3 regions of the Haloimpatiens massiliensis genome follow, and region 3 is predicted to be linked to each of the others. Evidence: riboswitches for the same ligand, from Rfam matches in the RefSeq annotation. Region 3 holds a riboswitch; each other region holds the start of a gene.
What was found. Region 3 has a riboswitch for thiamine pyrophosphate ahead of thiT (energy-coupled thiamine transporter ThiT). Riboswitches for the same ligand answer to the same signal wherever they lie in the genome.

Region 1 (5,973 bases), 450 kb from region 3:
ATGATTACTTTTTTTGTGTTTCATTTTTTTACAATTCTAATTGTCCACCTAATTGCAATTAACACCTGAAAGACATTTCTTTCAGGTGTTACTATTTTTAGGGGGAATGTAAAATGAAAACAAACACTAAAAAACTCACAACATTGGCAATGTTAAGTGCTATTGCCTATATTATTATGGTTTTAGGACGTATTCCTATAGTAATGTTTTTAAAGTATGATCCTAAAGATGTTATTATTACTATTGGAGGATTTATTTTTGGTCCGTTATCAGCATTTATTATTTCAGTGCTAGTTTCTTTTGTGGAAATGTTCACTGTTAGTGATACTGGTTTTATAGGTTTTATTATGAATATCATTTCTACATGTGCTTTTGCATGTACAGCAGGTTATATTTATAAACGAAATCATACACTTAAGGGAGCTGTATATGGACTTATTACTGGAAGTATTTTAATGACAATAGTTATGCTTCTTTGGAATTATCTTATTGCTCCAATTTATTTAGGGTATCCTAGAGAAGCTGTGGCAAAACTATTGATTCCAGCATTTTTACCTTTTAATCTTTTAAAGGGTGGATTAAATGCAGCCTTAACTATGCTTTTATATAAACCTTTAGTAAATTCCTTGAGAAGAAGTAACCTTATTCCTGAGTCATCGAAATCTAATCCAGTTAAAAAAATTAACCTTGGGGTGACACTTATTTCCGGTTTAATACTAGTTACATGTATTCTTTTAGTATTAGTATTAAATGGAACAATATAATTATTTTATTGTAGTAGCTATTATAGTGTTCAAAAAGTTAAATGAAACAATTAAACTGGATGATTCCATATACCCATATAAGTTAGTTGTTATATAAAATTCAGTAGTATTAATTGAATATAGAAAACTAAATCAACTAAAAAGGAATACTAAAACTTATATTTAAAATTTTTAATTGGTTAATACTTCTAATATTGGAATAAATAATATATAATTTTATTATATGATATATTAGGGGGAATCGTTATGAAAAGAACAGCTGAATTTGTACTAGGACTTATAGGGGGAATTTTAGGTATAATAATAACATTTATAACTTTGGTTGGAGCTATTTCTTTGTTGTTAGGAAATGAACCAGTAGAGAGTACTGAGACTGTATTCACAGTAATATATATTATAGGTTTAATATTATCAATAGTTGGTTTAGTTTTTGCTTGTAGAGTAAATAAAAATAGTAAAGTTTCTGGCATAATGATGATAATTGCAGGAGTTGGAGTTTTTTTATGTAATCTCCTTAATGTTGCCTCATTGATATTATTTTTGATAGCTGGAATAATGTGTCTTACTAGAAAAGTGGAATCTAAAAATGAGCAGATAATACAATAGTTTATTAACAAAACTAGAGAAGCGCTAATGCGGTTCTTTTTAGTTCTTGCAGTTTCATATTTTTCTATATTTTTACCTTTGTGTTGCATTTAAAAAATTTATATGATACAATTTCTAAAAAGGGGAGCTTGGTTGCAGGCTGAGAGGAAGTTTATGCTTCGACCCATAACTTGATTCGGATAATGCCGACGTAAGGAAATATTTAGTTTATACTATTTGTTTATATATCTTATGAGTGTAAATGAGATGTGCCTTATTTGGTGTATCTCATTTTTTATGCTGCAAAGAGAATATTTTTGATTAGTGAAGGAGGAGCGCCCTGAGCTAATATTGCAAAATACAACTAAATAGCGAGGGAACTTGTGTTTCAAGGTGAGAGGAGGCTTTTGAGCTTCGACCGACCAGTATGGCTTATGTCATATAGGGAATTGCTATTTAGTTACGATAAAACTATACCTCGATAATGGTGTTTATTCCCTATATAACATATTGGGAAAATGAATATTATTAGGGAGGTATTTTATTATGGAAAAAAACTCAAAATTATTAAAAAAACTTATGCTTGCAATGTTGGTGGCAATGGGAGTTGTGATTTCACCGATTCTTCGTATTGAAGGCATGTGTCCTATGGCACATTTTATTAACATAGTATGTTCTGTTATTCTTGGACCTTGGTATTCACTGCTTTGTGCTACACTTATTGGTGTCATAAGAATGTTTTTTTTGGGAATTCCACCTTTAGCTTTAACTGGAGCAGTTTTTGGTGCTGCTTTATCTGGAATTTTATACAGAGTATCTAAAGGAAACTTGATTTGTGCCATTATAGGTGAGATTATAGGAACTGGCATTATAGGAGCTATAGTTTCATATCCTGTTATGACATTTATTTGGGGTAGAACAGGACTTACATGGATGTTCTACGTTCCTTCATTTATTATGGGTACACTTATCGGTGGAACCATTGCATTTATTTTTCTAGCGGCATTAAGCAGAATAGGGATGCTTGCAAAAATTCAGAGGACTTTGGGGGCGAAAGTTTATGACAAATCAAAATGCAACAATAAACGATCTATTGCAAATAAGACAGAATGTTAAATTAAAAAAACCACTAATTCATTGTATTACAAATCCTATTTCAATAAATGATTGCGCAAATATGGTGCTTGCGGTTGGTGCCAAACCTATTATGGCGGAGCACCCTTTGGAGGTTGCTGAAATTACTGCTACTTCTAAAGCTTTGGGAGTTAATCTTGGGAATATAACAGACACAAGAATGAAATCTATGTTGATTTCAGGTAAAATTGCCTTTGAAAATAAAATTCCACAAGTAATTGATTTGGTAGGTGTGGCTTGCAGTAAACTTCGATTAAATTATGCAAAGAAATTTATTTTCCAGTGTCATCCAAATGTTATTAAGGGCAACATGTCTGAAATAAAAGCAATTTATGGTATAGAGAGTAATTCAAAGGGTATTGATGTGGGTGAATTTGACATGGTAACAGAAAAAAATTCCGAAAGAAGTATCGAAATGTTAAAAAAATTGTCTTTGCAAACCGGGGCTGTTATTGCAGCAACAGGAGTGGTAGATATAATAACAAATGGTATTGATACATATTTAATAACCAATGGCTGTGAAATGCTTTCAATGGTAACTGGTACAGGTTGTATGCTTAATACACTTATAGCAAGTTGTATTTCTTCTAAAAATATATTTGGAGGTACTGTTCTTGCTATAGCTCTTATGGGAATATGTGGTGAACTTTCTCAGCATGTTAAGGGGACTGGAAGTTTTAAAACTGAACTTATAGATAATATGTTTAGTATTTCTGATGATATGATAACAGAAAAAATAAAATATAGAGTAGAATAAAAATAGAGAGTAGCATCTGCTTAGTGAAGTGCAGATTAAATGTTATGCATATGATATATTATATGCATAACATTTAGAGTTGTAATTCATTATAAGTAGATGCTTTTTATTATGGTTAAAATTTAAAAATTAATCAAAGAAATAATAAAATGTGATATATTTAATATAGAAGTTTAATAATAAGAAAATTTTGAAGAGAAATAAAATTAGAAAAGACAAAATACAGCTTACAGAATTAAATATGGAGAGAATCTTAAAAATAAGAAAGGAGGGAGTTACTGCAAAATAAGTAGCATTGTAGAAGGAAAAAATAAACTTTTATAAATTTTCAGTAACGCATAATATGGATTCGAAGGAAAGAAGAAATTTAATATTGGAAGGAAATATGTACAAAGTTATAATCACATTAGCTTTACCAATTATGATAAATAATTTAATACAGACTTTATATAATTTAGCAGATGGAGTATGGGTTAGTAAAATAGGTTCAGTACATTTTGCAGCTACATCTTTTGTTTGGCCTATTAATTTTTTATTTGTTTCTATTGGAATAGGATTGTCCATAGCAGGTACATCGATTTTATCCCAATTAATAGGAGCATCTAAATATGACAAAGCTAATAAATATGCCAGTCAATTAGTTGCCATTTCTTTTTTTATTTCTGTAGTTTTTTCAGCAATTGGATACATAATAAGTCCATTAGTAATAAAACTTATGGGTGGTTCAGGAGAATTGTTAAAATATAGTAGTATATATTTGAAAATAACTTTTTTAGATATGCCATTTATGTTTTTATTTTTTAATTATAATTCTATAATGAATGCCCAAGGTAATACTTTACAACCTACAATACTTAGTGCAATTAGTGCAATTTTGAATATAGTATTAGATCCTATTTTTATATTTAATTTTAATATGGGCATAAAGGGTGCTGCTATTGCTACTTTATTAACAAAAGCATTACTTAGTGTAGCTGGATTTTCTATGTTAAAGTTAAAGCCGGGAACTATAAAAATAAGTTTTAAAAATTTCAAATTTAATAAGGATATATTATATAAAATTATAAAAATTGCTGTGCCATCTTCTATTGGACAATCTGGTTCTGCATTAGGTTTTATGGTCTTAAATAGTTTTATTGCCTCTTATGGTACAGCTACTATAGCCGCCTTTGGTATGGTTAACAGAATTACGGGACTTGTAATGCAGCCTGCAATGGGTATTGGAGCTGCTTTAACTTCTATTGTAGGACAAAACTTAGGAAATGATCAGATGAAAAGAGTTAAAGAGGCTTTTAGAAAATCTTTAAAACTTACAATAGCATTTTCACTATTAGGATGCATAATTATGTTAATTTGGGACAAGCAAATCATAGAATTTTTCATACAGTCTAAAGATGATAGTAGTGTAATATCTCAAGGTATTACATATCTTCAATACATAGCTTATTCTATGCCTTTGATGGGGATTTTTAGTGTACTTCAAGGAATATTCCAAGGCTCTGGACATACAAAGTATTCCATGGCTATGGAAATAGGTAGACTTTGGTTTGTAAGATTGCCTATGATACTTGCATTTAAGTATTTAACAAATATAGGATCTACTGGTATTTGGTTTTCTATGAGTTTTAGCAATCTTATAATTTGTATATATGGATATTTAATTTACAGGAAAAATCAATGGCAAAAAAGAATAATAAAATGATAGATATCATTAATAAAATTTATAAAGATTAACTATAGGAGGGATGATTGTGAAGCCTAAAGTATATATTGCTCGAAGAGTTTCAAAAGAAGTTCAGGAATATATTTCAAATTTTTGTGATCTTGAAATGAATGAAGGTGATGAAATACTCTCCAGAGAAGGAATAATAAAAAATTATAATTATATTGATGGCTTGATAACCATTGGAACAAAAATAGATGAAGAATTTTTAGATTCTATGCCTAATTTAAAAGTAGTAAGTAATATATCTGTAGGATATGATAATTTTGTAATTAAAGATATGAAAAAGAAAAAAATAGTAGGTACTAATACTCCAGATATACTAAATGATACAGTGGCAGATTTAACTTTTGGACTTATATTATCATTGGCAAGAAGAATACCAGAACTTGATAGAATAACAAAAGCTGGAATGTGGGAAAAAGTTTATCCAGAAGAATATGTAGGTACAGAAGTACATCATAAAACTTTAGGCATAATAGGTATGGGAAGGATAGGTGAGGCTGTAGCTAAAAGAGCTAAATTAGGATTTGATATGGATGTATTATATTATAATAGGCACAGAAAAGAAGAGATAGAAAATAAGCTGGGAGTAAAATATTCCTCTAAAGATAAGCTTATAAAAAATTCTGATTTTATTGTGATTTTAACTCCCCTTACTGAAGAAACATATCATTTCATTGATGCTAGAGAATTTAACTTAATGAAAAAGTCAGCAATAATTATTAATGTGTCTAGAGGGCAAACGATTAATGAGCTAGCTCTAATTGATGCTCTAAAAACTGGCAAAATAGCAGGGGCAGGATTAGATGTGTTTGAAAAAGAACCTACAGATAAAAATAATCCTCTTTTAAGAATGGATAATGTAGTAACTCTGCCACATATAGGATCAGGTACATGGAAAACAAGAAATGATATGAGTATGATGGCAGCAGAAAACATGGTTTCAGCATTACAAGGAAATATACCTAAAAATTTAGTAGAGGAACTTGCTTAAAAGTTCTTTGAAA
Region 2 (5,973 bases), 810 kb from region 3:
CCTCTAGCCCACTGGCCAACTAGCCCACTAAAAATTATGACAAAGTCATAATTTTCTTAAGTTCTTCAGTAGCTTTTTTTATATTATTGCTTCCAAGAATGCAAGATATTACAGAAAGACCACTTACACCAGTTTCCATAACTGACTTTGCATTAGAGTGATTGACTCCACCTATAGCTACAGAAGGAATATGAATTTTTGAAGTTATTTCTTTTAGTCCATTTAAGCCTATAGGTATATCTATATCTTTTTTAGTATTTGTGGAAAACACAGCGCCAAGGCCTAAATAATTTGCTCCTTTGTTTTGAGCTTCCAAAGCTTCATATACATTGCCACAGGATATACCTATTATTATGTCTTCTCCTAATATTTTTCTTGCATATTCTATAGGCATATCGTCTTGGCCTAAATGAACCCCTTCAGCTTTTATTGCTTGAGCTATATCTATTCTGTCATTGATTATAAGAGGTACATTATAATATTTAGTTATGTCATGAATTTCACTAGCTATATTGAAAAATTCTCTAGTAGTTGCTTCTTTTTCTCTAATTTGTATTATACTCGCTCCTCCCTTTATGGATTCTTCTACGGCTTCTTTTAAAGATATATTCTTTAAAAATCTTCTATCCGTAACCAAATAAATTTTATAGTCTATACTCAATTTTAATACCCCCTGTTGTAAAATTTTTGTTTTTAATCTAAATTTCCAAGTCCACTATAGTAATTTTATATCTAGGTTATCTTTAAATTCTTGTTCAGTTAAGCCATAAATGTAATCTATTAACTTGACTTTAAAGGAAGCAGGAAGCTTTGTTTCATGAAATGCTTTTTCTCCTGCTATATTCATCCAAGCTATGGCAGCACATACAGCAGTGAACTTATCATTTTCAGCACCACAAGCTCCTGCACATAAAGCACCTAGCATGCAGCCAGCACCAGTAATTTTAGTGAATAACTGTACTCCATTTTTTATTAATGCAGTTTTAGTACCGTCAGATACTACATCTATTTGGCCAGTAGCGGCAATTATGCAATTATATTTTTTAGCTAAAGTTTTACAAGCTTCTACTAATCCCTCGCCATCATCTATAGAATCTACACCTCTAGTTTTAGAGGATAGTCCAGATAAAAATTTTATTTCTCCTGCATTACCTTTAATAACGTCTATTCTACCTAATTCTATTAGTTTATTAATAACATCTAATTTCCTTGGAATAGCACCACAGGCTACAGGATCTAATACTACAGGTACATTATTGTTTTTTGCTGAAGTTGCAGCCATAATCATGGCTATTTCTTGTTCCTTTGGTAGACTTCCTAAGTTTAAGTATAGACAAGATGAAATTTTAGAAAAGTCATAGCTTTCATCGTAGGCTTCTACCATGGCAGGAGAAGCGCCAAAAGCAAGTAGTATATTAGCACAATCATTTATAGTTACGTAATTTGTTATAGCATGTACTAATGGAGTGGTATTTCTAACCTTTGATATAACGTTAAATAAATGATTTTTCATTTTTTCATTCCCCTTTCTTTAGATGTTAATGTAAAGTTTTTTACACTACTTTAAAAAAAAGCTAAGTAGTTTTTTATTCATAACGCACGCCAGATTGTTTGTAAAGTTCAACAAAATGGCCTAAAGGACCTACACCTTGGCCAATGGAAAAGGAATTTTCTATAGCTTTTGTGATATAATTTTTAGACTCTATTACAGATTCTTCAATATTTAAGCCTTTTGCTAGATGCGATGCTATAGCAGAAGATAAAGTGCAGCCTGTACCATGAGTATTATTAGTTTGGATTCTTTTTCCCGATATTTTTATAAATTTTTCTCCTGTGTATAAAATATCGTTTGCATCATTGTATCTATGACCGCCCTTTATAAGTACCCACTTAGGACCCAGTTTTGAAATTTCAGAGGCTGCTTTTTTCATATGTTCTTCATTTTCTATTTTAAAACCAGTTAAAGCTTCAGCTTCCGGAATATTTGGAGTTACTATATGAGCTATAGAAATTAAATTTTTAAGCTCGTTTATTGCATCAGGTTTAAGTAGGAAATATCCACTTTTGGATATCATAACGGGATCTACAACTATGTTTTTAGCTTTATATTCTATTAGTAGTTCTCTTATGGTTTTTATGATTTCACTATTGGAAACCATGCCAATTTTCACTGCATCCACTTCAATATCATCAAATATACATTTTATTTGAGAATGTACTATATTATTATTTATTTCTTGTACATCAAATACGCCCTTAGTATTTTGACAAGTTACAGCGGTGATTACGCTCATGCCATAAACCCCTAAAGCACTCATAGTTTTTAAATCTGCTTGAATACCTGCTCCACCACAGCTGTCAGAACCGGCAATAGTTAAAACTTTTTTCATTTAGAATTCCTCCTAATTTTATAAAAATAAAAGGTATACCATAACGGTACACCTTTAAAGTGAATAATTTCTAAAATTTGAAATAAAAAACTGCTTAAAGAAAAGCAGAACATAAAATAACTTTAGAAGTTATGTACCTACTTACCTCCGCCAGTATTATCTGGTATCAGGTTCAAAGGGTTAGAGCAATAGCTCTTCTCAGCTTTAAGCACCCCCGTAGTAATATTAAGTTAGTGTTCAACAATAATTATATCAAATGAATACAATATTTCAATACTGGTTACTTATATAAAAAATTTTTATTTTTATGGTAAATGTTATATAATATATATAGTAAAAGTATGTAAAAATGTAATAGTATGCATTTGGAGGTATGATTATGAGGAGAGTTTCTTTAAAAAGAAAAATAATGAGAAGTTTTTTTTTAGTAGCAATATTGGTTTTAGTACCTATATGTGTTATGACTATTAATATTGGAACTAAGGCTTCGGGAAAAGTATTGAGTCAAATAGTAGAAAAGGCAAGTATCACTGGAAAAAGTATAATAGATGAAGTTTATCCAGGCCAATGGTCTTTAAATAATGAGGAGCTTTGTAAAGGCGATAAAAAAATTAGTAATAGTGATATGGTATCAAAAATAAAAAAGGATTTAGGATTTGACATGATATTTTTATCTGAAAATAAGATAATATCTACTAGTATTGATACGAAGGATAATACTATTAAGTACATAGATGAAAAAGATAAGCTAAAAGAAGAGGTTTTTCAGCAAGGAAACAGTGTAAATACTAGATTAAGAATTAATGATGAAAAATATTTATCTCATTTAGAACCTATAAAAGATCAGCAAGGAAAAATTATAGGTGCTTGGGCTATAGCTATAAAACAAGCGTCTATAATTCAATATTTTAAAAGCACAGGTATTATAGAGACAGTAGGTATAATTAACGGGTTATGTATACTTTGTCTAATACTAGTAATATATATAGCTTATAGGTTATCAAGTTATTTAACATGTAATATAAATGAGGCTTCAGAATTTGCTAAAAAAATAGCTATAGGAGATTTAACTTACAAGGCTAATGGCTTAAATGAGAAAATAATGAATAGAACTGAAAATAAAGATGAAGTTGTAGAACTTATAGAGTCATTAAATACAGCAGGAGATAGCTTAAGAGGATTGATATTAAATATAAAGGGTAGTGCTGAAGGTTTAACAGAAGTATCTGGCAATGTAGAGGCTTCTATTGAAGAAATAAATGTAGGATTTGAAGAAATAGTAAATGGTGTTAATGAAATGGCAGTAAGTACGGAAAATAATGCTAGTGCAGCAGAAGAAACAGCATCAAGTGTTCAAGAAATAGCTAACAATTCACAGAAGGTAGCTATAAATACAGAGAGCGTGGCTAAAGATGGAGAAAATGCATTAAAGTTAGCAGAGCAAGGCGCTGAAAGTGTAAAAGATGTAGTGAAATCAATGAATAATATAAAAAATACTACAAATGAAGCTTGTAGAGCTATAGAAGAATTAGAGGAATATTCTGAAAAGATAAATGAAATGGTGCTTATAATAAATGCCATAGCAGAACAAACAAATTTATTAGCTTTAAATGCTGCTATAGAAGCTGCACGTGCTGGGGAACATGGGACAGGCTTTGCAGTTGTAGCAGATGAAGTAAGAAAATTAGCAGAAGAAAGTAAAAATGCATCTGGTGATGTAATGGCATTTGTTAAGAATATTCAGCAAAAAACTAAAAATGCATCAGAAGCCATGGAAAAAGAGTTAAAGTTAGTGGAAGTGGGAGTTGAAAAATCCTATTTAACTAGTGAAGAATTTAATAACATATATGATACTATAAAGAATATGAGTGGAAGTATTGAGAATATAGCTGATTCTATAGAACAACAAACCCGAATTTCTATGGAGATGGCCAATGTGGTAGAGGAATTTTCTTGTAATACTCAAGAAACAGCCGCTAATTCTCAAAAAATAAATTCAGTAGTGGAGAGAAGAGCAGATTCTATAGAGAATGTACGAAGTACTGTAGATGAATTAAATATTATGTCAAAAAGTTTAAAAGAGGAGATTAAAAAATTTAAACTTTAGATGAAATCCCAAGATAGTAAATGTTATTTTTAATATATTTGTAACTTTTTATATTAGCTAAATGTTATTATTATAATAAAAGGAAAATAAATTATTTTGGGAAAGGAAAAAGAGTATGAGTAGAAGTAAAAGGAGTGAAAAAAACAATAAACCCAATAAATCAAAAGTATTATTAGTAGTATTATCATTTTTTATAATTATAGTTGTGGCTGGAGCGCTAGGAGTAAGACATCATATATATTCAGTTTGTGAAAAGTACGATAATGTTATATATCCAGGTGTATCAATAGAAAATATAGATGTTTCTGGAAAAACAAAGGAGCAAGCTATAACTTTAATTAATGAAAAATATGGAGATAAGGTTTTAAAGAAGAATATACTAATAAAGGCTCCTAATAAAGAATATAAGATTAATTATTCACAATTAAATGCTAGATATAATATTTCTGAAACTGTAAATGAAGCTTTTGGATATACTAGAAATATGGGTATTTTACAAAAATATAAATTAATAAAAAATTCTAAAAATCAAAGATATACCTTAAAGTTTAAGTATGATGGAAAATATATAGATGTATTACTAAATGAAATGAAAAAAGAGATAAATAGTGAGGCTAAAGATGCAACTATAAGAAAAGTTGGGGATATAAGTTTTAATGTTACTGAAAGTGTAAATGGTAAGGTTTTAAATGAGGAGAAGTTGAAGAATGATATCAATAGTAGCATAAATGGAAAAGTGGATGATAAGGATTCGATTATTAAACCTGAAATTAAAACGGTAGATGCAAAAGTTAAATCAGAAAGTTTAAAAAGTATAAATTCTAGGATATCACATTTTACTACAAAATTTAATACTTCTGCTTCAAATGAAAATAGAAATTATAATATTAAATTATCTGCTAAAGCTATAAATGGGAAACTTATAATGCCAGGGGAATCTTTTAGTTTTAATGAAGTAGTAGGAGAGAGAAGTGCTGCTAGAGGATATAAAGCTGCACCAGTAATAGTAGGAAACAAGGTAGAAAGTGGCTTAGGTGGAGGAGTGTGCCAAGTATCAAGTACACTATATAATGCAGTTTTGAGAGCTAATATACGCTCTACCCAAAGGACACCTCATACTTTACCTTCTAGTTATGTACCTAAGGGATTAGATGCTACGGTAAGTTATGGAAGTTTAGATTACAAGTTTAAAAATACTTTAAATTATCCTGTGTATTTAGAGAGTTATGTTCAAGGAAACACATTAGTTTGTAATGTATATTCAAGTTCAAGTCTTAACCAAGTTAAATACGATTTTGTTAGCGAAGTATATGAAACTATACCTTCAAGTACCAATTATGTAAATGACTCTACACTTCCAAAGGGAACTGAAGTTGTAGAGACAACAGCTAAAAATGGATATAAAGTGAATGTTTATAAAATAACTTATAAAAATGGACAACAAGTTTCAAAGGATTTATTATATAAAGATTACTA
Region 3 (5,973 bases):
GATTTACCAGGTTTACAGCATAAGATTCCATATGATCCTGAAAAAGTGGATGCTATGGCAGATAAACTTATTGATTTAGCAATAGAAAATTTTAAAAAGCGTAAAGATAAAGTTAAACCAATGGTTCCTAAAATTACTCAAAAGGCTATTGCAGGATTCTCTACTGAAGCGGTCTTAAAAGCCCTTGGAAATAAACTTGATCCATTAGTAGACGTAATTGCTGCTGGTAAAATTAAAGGGGTAGTAGCGTTAGCGAATTGTTCAACATTGAGAAATGGGCCTCAGGATTGGAATACAGTGAATCTTACAAAGGAATTAATTAAAAAAGATATATTAGTAGTTGCTGGAGGCTGCGGAAATCACGCATTAGAGGTGGCTGGGCTTTGCACTTTAGAAGCAGCTAATAATATAGCTGGAGAAGGATTAAAAGAAGTTTGCAACCTTTTGAAAATTCCTCCAGTATTAAGCTTTGGAACTTGTACAGATACTGGAAGAATATCAATGCTTGTAACTGCGCTTGCAGACCATATGGATTTAGATATATCAGAGCTTCCAATAGCAGTGACTGCTCCAGAATGGATGGAGCAAAAGGCTACTATAGATGGAATATTTGCAGTGGCTTATGGTGCATATACTCATTTATCACCAGTGCCATTTATGACAGGAGCTCCTAAACTTGTGAAACTATTGACTGAAGATGTGGAGGAAATAACTGGAGGTAAGGTTGCTCTTGGAGATAATCCTATAGAAGTAGCAAATAATATAGAGGAACATATTGTGAATAAGAGAAGAAAATTAGGATTAAGCTAAATATCTGTATAAGCAATTTCTAAGTAAACACTTAAAAATTTAAACACTATTATGAAGAATATGTAAAAATCTCAAAATTACAGAATAAATTTATGCTAATTTTGGATATCTATTAATAAAAAGAGAGACTATATGGTGAATTGAGTTTAATTCAAAATTATAGTCTCTTTTTTAAGAGTTTAACAAGTTAACATACTAGTAATTAATGTATGAAGAGATTTAGTATGTTAAAAAATTTAATACATTAATAAGTATTATTTGATATGACATATAGATCAAATGATTAGATTTTATTGCAGATAGTATCACAGATGCTACAATTAAATGATGAACTTTGTTATTTTGTGTAGAAAATTTATATAAAATATTATAGAATTGAGAAAAGAAAGGATGTGAAATTATGAATCCAGTTGCATTTTCAATTTTAGGTTTTGATATAAGGTGGTATGGAATACTAATATCCATTGGAATTATAATAGGGCTGTTAGTGGCAAAGGTTAATTGTAAATGGAGAAATATAGATTATGATAACTTGCTAGATATGGTTCTTATTACTTTTCCATTAGCTATTATAGGGGCCAGGCTATATTATGTATTATTTGAATTTGAAAGCTACAAAAATAATCTTATGGATGCATTTAATATAAGGCAAGGTGGACTTGCTATCCATGGAGGAATTATTTTTTCAGTAGTTGCTGCATTAATATACACAAAAAGAAAAAAAATTAGTTTTATTAAATTTGCGGATGTAGCGTTTCCATCTGTTATATTGGCTCAATCTATAGGTAGATGGGGAAATTTTTTTAATGGAGAAGCACATGGCGGACCTGTTAGCTATGATTTTATAAAGCAATTTCCTGAGTTTATCCAAAAAGGTATGAATATAGAGAGGATATATTATCATCCTACATTTTTGTATGAATCTATATGGGATTTACTAATATTTTTAATATTGATGATTTTATTAAGAAAAAGCAAAAAAAATGGAGTAGTATTTTTCACATACATTGGTTTATATTCTATAGGAAGATTTTTAATTGAAGGGTTAAGGACGGACAGTCTTATGATAGGAAATATAAGAGTTGCTCAATTTATTAGTTTAATTGGTATTATGATTTGGATAATTTTTATTATTTCACAGAGGTCTTTATCAAATACGAAAAAATAAAAAGAAAAAATATAATAGTACATTATTATAAGACTTTTATAATGTAAAACTTTTAATAATTGAAAAAAGCGTATCCATACATTTTCCTTTGCCAATTATTTATTATATTATGTAAGTATATAGAAAGCTTATAGTTAAAATATAGTATTGGGGGGAACTGTAATGAAACAAAATATTGTAAGAAATGAAACCAGTAGTTCAAAGGCAATTGAACTTACACAAATGGCTCTTATGACTGCAATAATATGTGTAGCAACTATGTCTATAAAAATTCCAACAGTAATGGGTATTGGATATGACCATTTAGGAGATAGTATGATATTCTTTGCAGCTATTTTATTCGGAAGAAAAAAAGGAGCTATAACATCTGCTATAGGAATGAGTTTGGCGGATTTATTATCTGGCTATGCATATTATGTACCTTTTACGTTTGTAATAAAAGGCATAATGGCATTGATTGCTACAACAATTGCATATAGGGGAAATTACGAAGGTAAAAATATGATCAATAATATATTTGCCTTTGTAGTAGCAGGTGCATGGATGGTATTTGGATATTTTGTAGCAAAGATAATTTTAGTTAAATTTGTATTGTTTAAGGTTGATACTTATAGTGAAGCTTTAGCTTTAGGACTTGCAAGTATTCCAAATAATATAGGACAGGTTACTGTAGGGATATTAATTGCAGTACCATTGATTAAATTACTACAAGGAAAGTTAAATATCAAAAGAAAATAGTTCTAACGTTAATTTGTAAATTTGATTTTGAGCATATTTGTATTATGACTATAGATGGTGTATAATTAAATCGAAATTTGAATAGAGTGCTAGGGGTGCTTAAAAGCTGAGATGGATTTTGCTAATCCTATCCCTTATACCTGATCTGGATAATGCCAGCGTAGGAAAGCAGCATATGATATTGTTAGTAAATACTGTTTTTCAGCAGTATTTATTTTTTTATGTTATATATGAAGTTATTAGTATTTAATCTAAAATTATAATAATAAATGAATTTTATTTAAATAATACTTATTAGGTTAAAATAAAATATAGAAGGAGGAATTATTAATGAATTGGTTTAATTTTAAATTTAAATCTCCAAAGTTTGGGGAAGCTTTGAGTACAGTTTCTTCAGATCCAGTTATATACATAAGCATAATAGCCATAATAATTTTAATTGCAGTAATTATACATATGAATAAAGCTAAATTAACTACAAAAATTATGCTTCATGTATCTATGGCTGTGGCTATAGCCACTGTACTAAAAATGTTTAGGATAATGAAAATGCCTATGGGAGGTTCTGTAACTTTAGGTTCCATGATTCCTATTATATTCATAGCTTATATTTATGGTACTAAAGTGGGATGTTTAGCAGGAGTGATATTTGGCGTAATTGATTTAATTTTAGGACCATATGTGGTACATCCAGTACAGCTTATACTAGACTATGTTTTAGCTTTTGGAGTTTTAGGCTTTGCAGGATATTTTAAAAATAATATTTTTATTGGTGGATTAGTGGGCATAGGGTTAAGATTCATATGTCACGTGTTATCAGGAGTTGTTTTCTTTTCTTCGGCTGCAGAAGGTCAAAATGTATGGGTTTACTCCATATTATATAATGGAACGTATTTACTTCCAGAGGCTATAATAGCTGTTGTAATTTTAGCTATAATTCCTGTGAAAAGAATAAAAACACAAATTGCAAGTTCGTTGTATTAATAGAAAGCTTTTAATGAGTTTCTTTTATCAAATAGGTTAATAAGAGTAGATAAGTCTATTTATAACAAGTTCTAAGTTTCAGATGAAGTTAAAATTTCATTTGAACTTAGAACTTTGTTTATGTTTTGGAACTATAATTTTATAAGTTTACTATTAAAGCATAATTAACTATATGCTATAATTTTTATACGAAGTAATGTTCTTTATGAAAACTATCAATAGAAAATTGGTGAATAAAGTATATTTTTTAGTTGTTTTCATAATTCAAGTAATTTAATATTTTTTGTAGGATAATCACAAAATAAATAAAAAATAATAGGTAGGTGAGTGTTCAGTGAAAAAGATATTATTAACTGGAGGACATGGATTTTTTTGTACAAGATTTTATGAAAGATATAAAAATGAATATAAAATATTGTCTACAGGAAGAGAGGATTTAGATATAACAGATGATATAAAAGTAATGCAGGTTTTTAAAGAGTTTAAACCAGATTATGTTATACATGCTGCAGCTATAGCAGTTACGGACTTTTGTAATGAGCATCCAGAAATAGCTCAAAAAATAAATGTAGATGGAGCTGTTAATGTGGCTAAGGCGTGTAAAGAGGTAGGAGCAAAACTTGTATTTATAAGTTCTGAACAAGTATTTAATGGAAATATAGAAAATGGGCCTTATGATGAAGGACATAGACCAGTGCCAAATACTGTGTATGGTAAAAATAAATTAGAAGCAGAAAGGTTGTTAAAGGATATAATAGATGAATTGTGGATAGTAAGATTTACATGGTTGTTTGGTATGCCAGAAAAAAATTTAAGCATTTCATCAAACATACTTTGGGAAACAGTGGTTTCTTTACTAAAAGGAGAAAAAATATATGCATCTGCAAATGAATTCAGAGGTATGACTTATGTTTTTGAAATGGTAGAAAATTTTAAAAGAGTATTCCAATTACCGTATGATACCTACCATATGGGAAGCTATAATTCTATGAGCAGATATGAAGTAGTAAAATATATATTAACGGAAATGGGATTGAGTAATAGAGTGAATGAGATACTTATAAAAGATGAAGAAAAATATAAAGATTTTCCTAGAGATATACGATTAAATACAAAAAAAATAGAGAAATATGGTATAAAATTTACTTCTACTAGAGATGGGCTAACTAAATGTCTAAAAGACTATAGATTAAGTCTCTTGTAATTAAAATAAATTCTATTGATTTATAGATATATGGCTTAAACTGTAAATAAGAGGACATATAATTATGACTAAAAATAAAACAATATAAGAGAATTTTATAGATGAATGAATATAAACATAAATATGCAGAGATACACAAATATATATTTTAATAGACTTAAAATAGTATTATATTCATAACTGTTTTTTAAAACAGTTTATTAATAATAAGAAATATAAGTACGAAAAAGATGTATTGAAAGGAGTTTTTTTTAATGTTAAATAAGAAATTTGGGAAATATATAGTAGCTACATTAATCTGTGCTATTGCTATTTTGGCTGCAGGTTGTTCTAAAGCTAATAAAAACATAGAGAAACAAGGGGAGAAAAAAGAAGAGAGTAAACAAATCAATACAGAAAAGAAGCCAGGGGATAAAAATCCATTGGTAACTATAGAAATGGACAATGGAAATAAAATAAAAATAGAATTATATCCAGAAATAGCACCTAATACTGTAAGAAACTTTATTTCTTTAGTTAATAAGGGATTTTATGATGGGGTGATTTTCCACAGAGTAATTCCAGAATTTATGATATAAGGAGGAGATCCAGAAGGTGTTGGAACCGGTGGCCCAGGTTATGCAATAAAGGGTGAATTTAGTTCCAATGGCTATAAAAATGATTTAAAGCATGAAAGAGGAATAATATCTATGGCTAGATCCAGCAGACCAGATTCAGCAGGTTCACAATTCTTTATAATGGTAAAAGAAGCTCCTCATTTAGATGGAGAGTATGCAGCTTTTGGCAAAGTAATAGAAGGTATGGAAGAAGTAGATAGAATAGTTTCAGTTGAGAGAGATGGCAAAGATAAGCCTATTAAAGAGGAAAAAATGAAAAAAGTAACTGTCGATACTTTTGGAGTTGAATATAATGAACCAGAAAAACAATAACATTGTCTAAAATGGTGCCTGGCACCACCCGAATTATGTAGAATACATATGTTTTTTAATTAATATAAAAGGAAGATATAGCTAAATTTTTTTATAAGCCTACTAAATTTGTGCTATAGGTGCTATAATATCATTGTGAT

Region 1: it holds a riboswitch for thiamine pyrophosphate, as region 3 does, so the genes downstream of both, thiW (energy coupling factor transporter S component ThiW) here and thiT (energy-coupled thiamine transporter ThiT) in region 3, are expected to answer to the same signal.
Region 2: it holds a riboswitch for thiamine pyrophosphate, as region 3 does, so the genes downstream of both, thiD (bifunctional hydroxymethylpyrimidine kinase/phosphomethylpyrimidine kinase) here and thiT (energy-coupled thiamine transporter ThiT) in region 3, are expected to answer to the same signal.

The regions. Positions count from the first base shown of each region.
Region 1 covers NZ_LT854640.1:918,296-924,268, reverse strand. Annotated here, with positions in the region: gene C1715_RS12615 (ECF transporter S component) at 114-764, shown strand; gene C1715_RS12610 (DUF4064 domain-containing protein) at 1,011-1,370, shown strand; TPP riboswitch at 1,481-1,586, shown strand; gene thiW (energy coupling factor transporter S component ThiW) at 1,896-2,465, shown strand; gene thiM (hydroxyethylthiazole kinase) at 2,443-3,240, shown strand; gene C1715_RS12595 (MATE family efflux transporter) at 3,584-4,942, shown strand; gene C1715_RS12590 (2-hydroxyacid dehydrogenase) at 4,986-5,960, shown strand.
Region 2 covers NZ_LT854640.1:1,285,763-1,291,735, reverse strand. Annotated here, with positions in the region: gene thiE (thiamine phosphate synthase) at 35-661, opposite strand; gene thiM (hydroxyethylthiazole kinase) at 716-1,513, opposite strand; gene thiD (bifunctional hydroxymethylpyrimidine kinase/phosphomethylpyrimidine kinase) at 1,587-2,390, opposite strand; TPP riboswitch at 2,515-2,616, opposite strand; gene C1715_RS14310 (methyl-accepting chemotaxis protein) at 2,770-4,497, shown strand; gene C1715_RS14305 (VanW family protein) at 4,613-5,973, shown strand, end outside.
Region 3 covers NZ_LT854640.1:472,151-478,123, forward strand. Annotated here, with positions in the region: gene cooS (anaerobic carbon-monoxide dehydrogenase catalytic subunit) at 1-810, shown strand, start outside; gene lgt (prolipoprotein diacylglyceryl transferase) at 1,211-1,978, shown strand; gene C1715_RS10385 (ECF transporter S component) at 2,141-2,716, shown strand; TPP riboswitch at 2,798-2,900, shown strand; gene thiT (energy-coupled thiamine transporter ThiT) at 3,047-3,700, shown strand; gene C1715_RS10395 (SDR family oxidoreductase) at 4,035-4,904, shown strand; partial or broken gene C1715_RS10400 (peptidylprolyl isomerase) at 5,342-5,833, shown strand.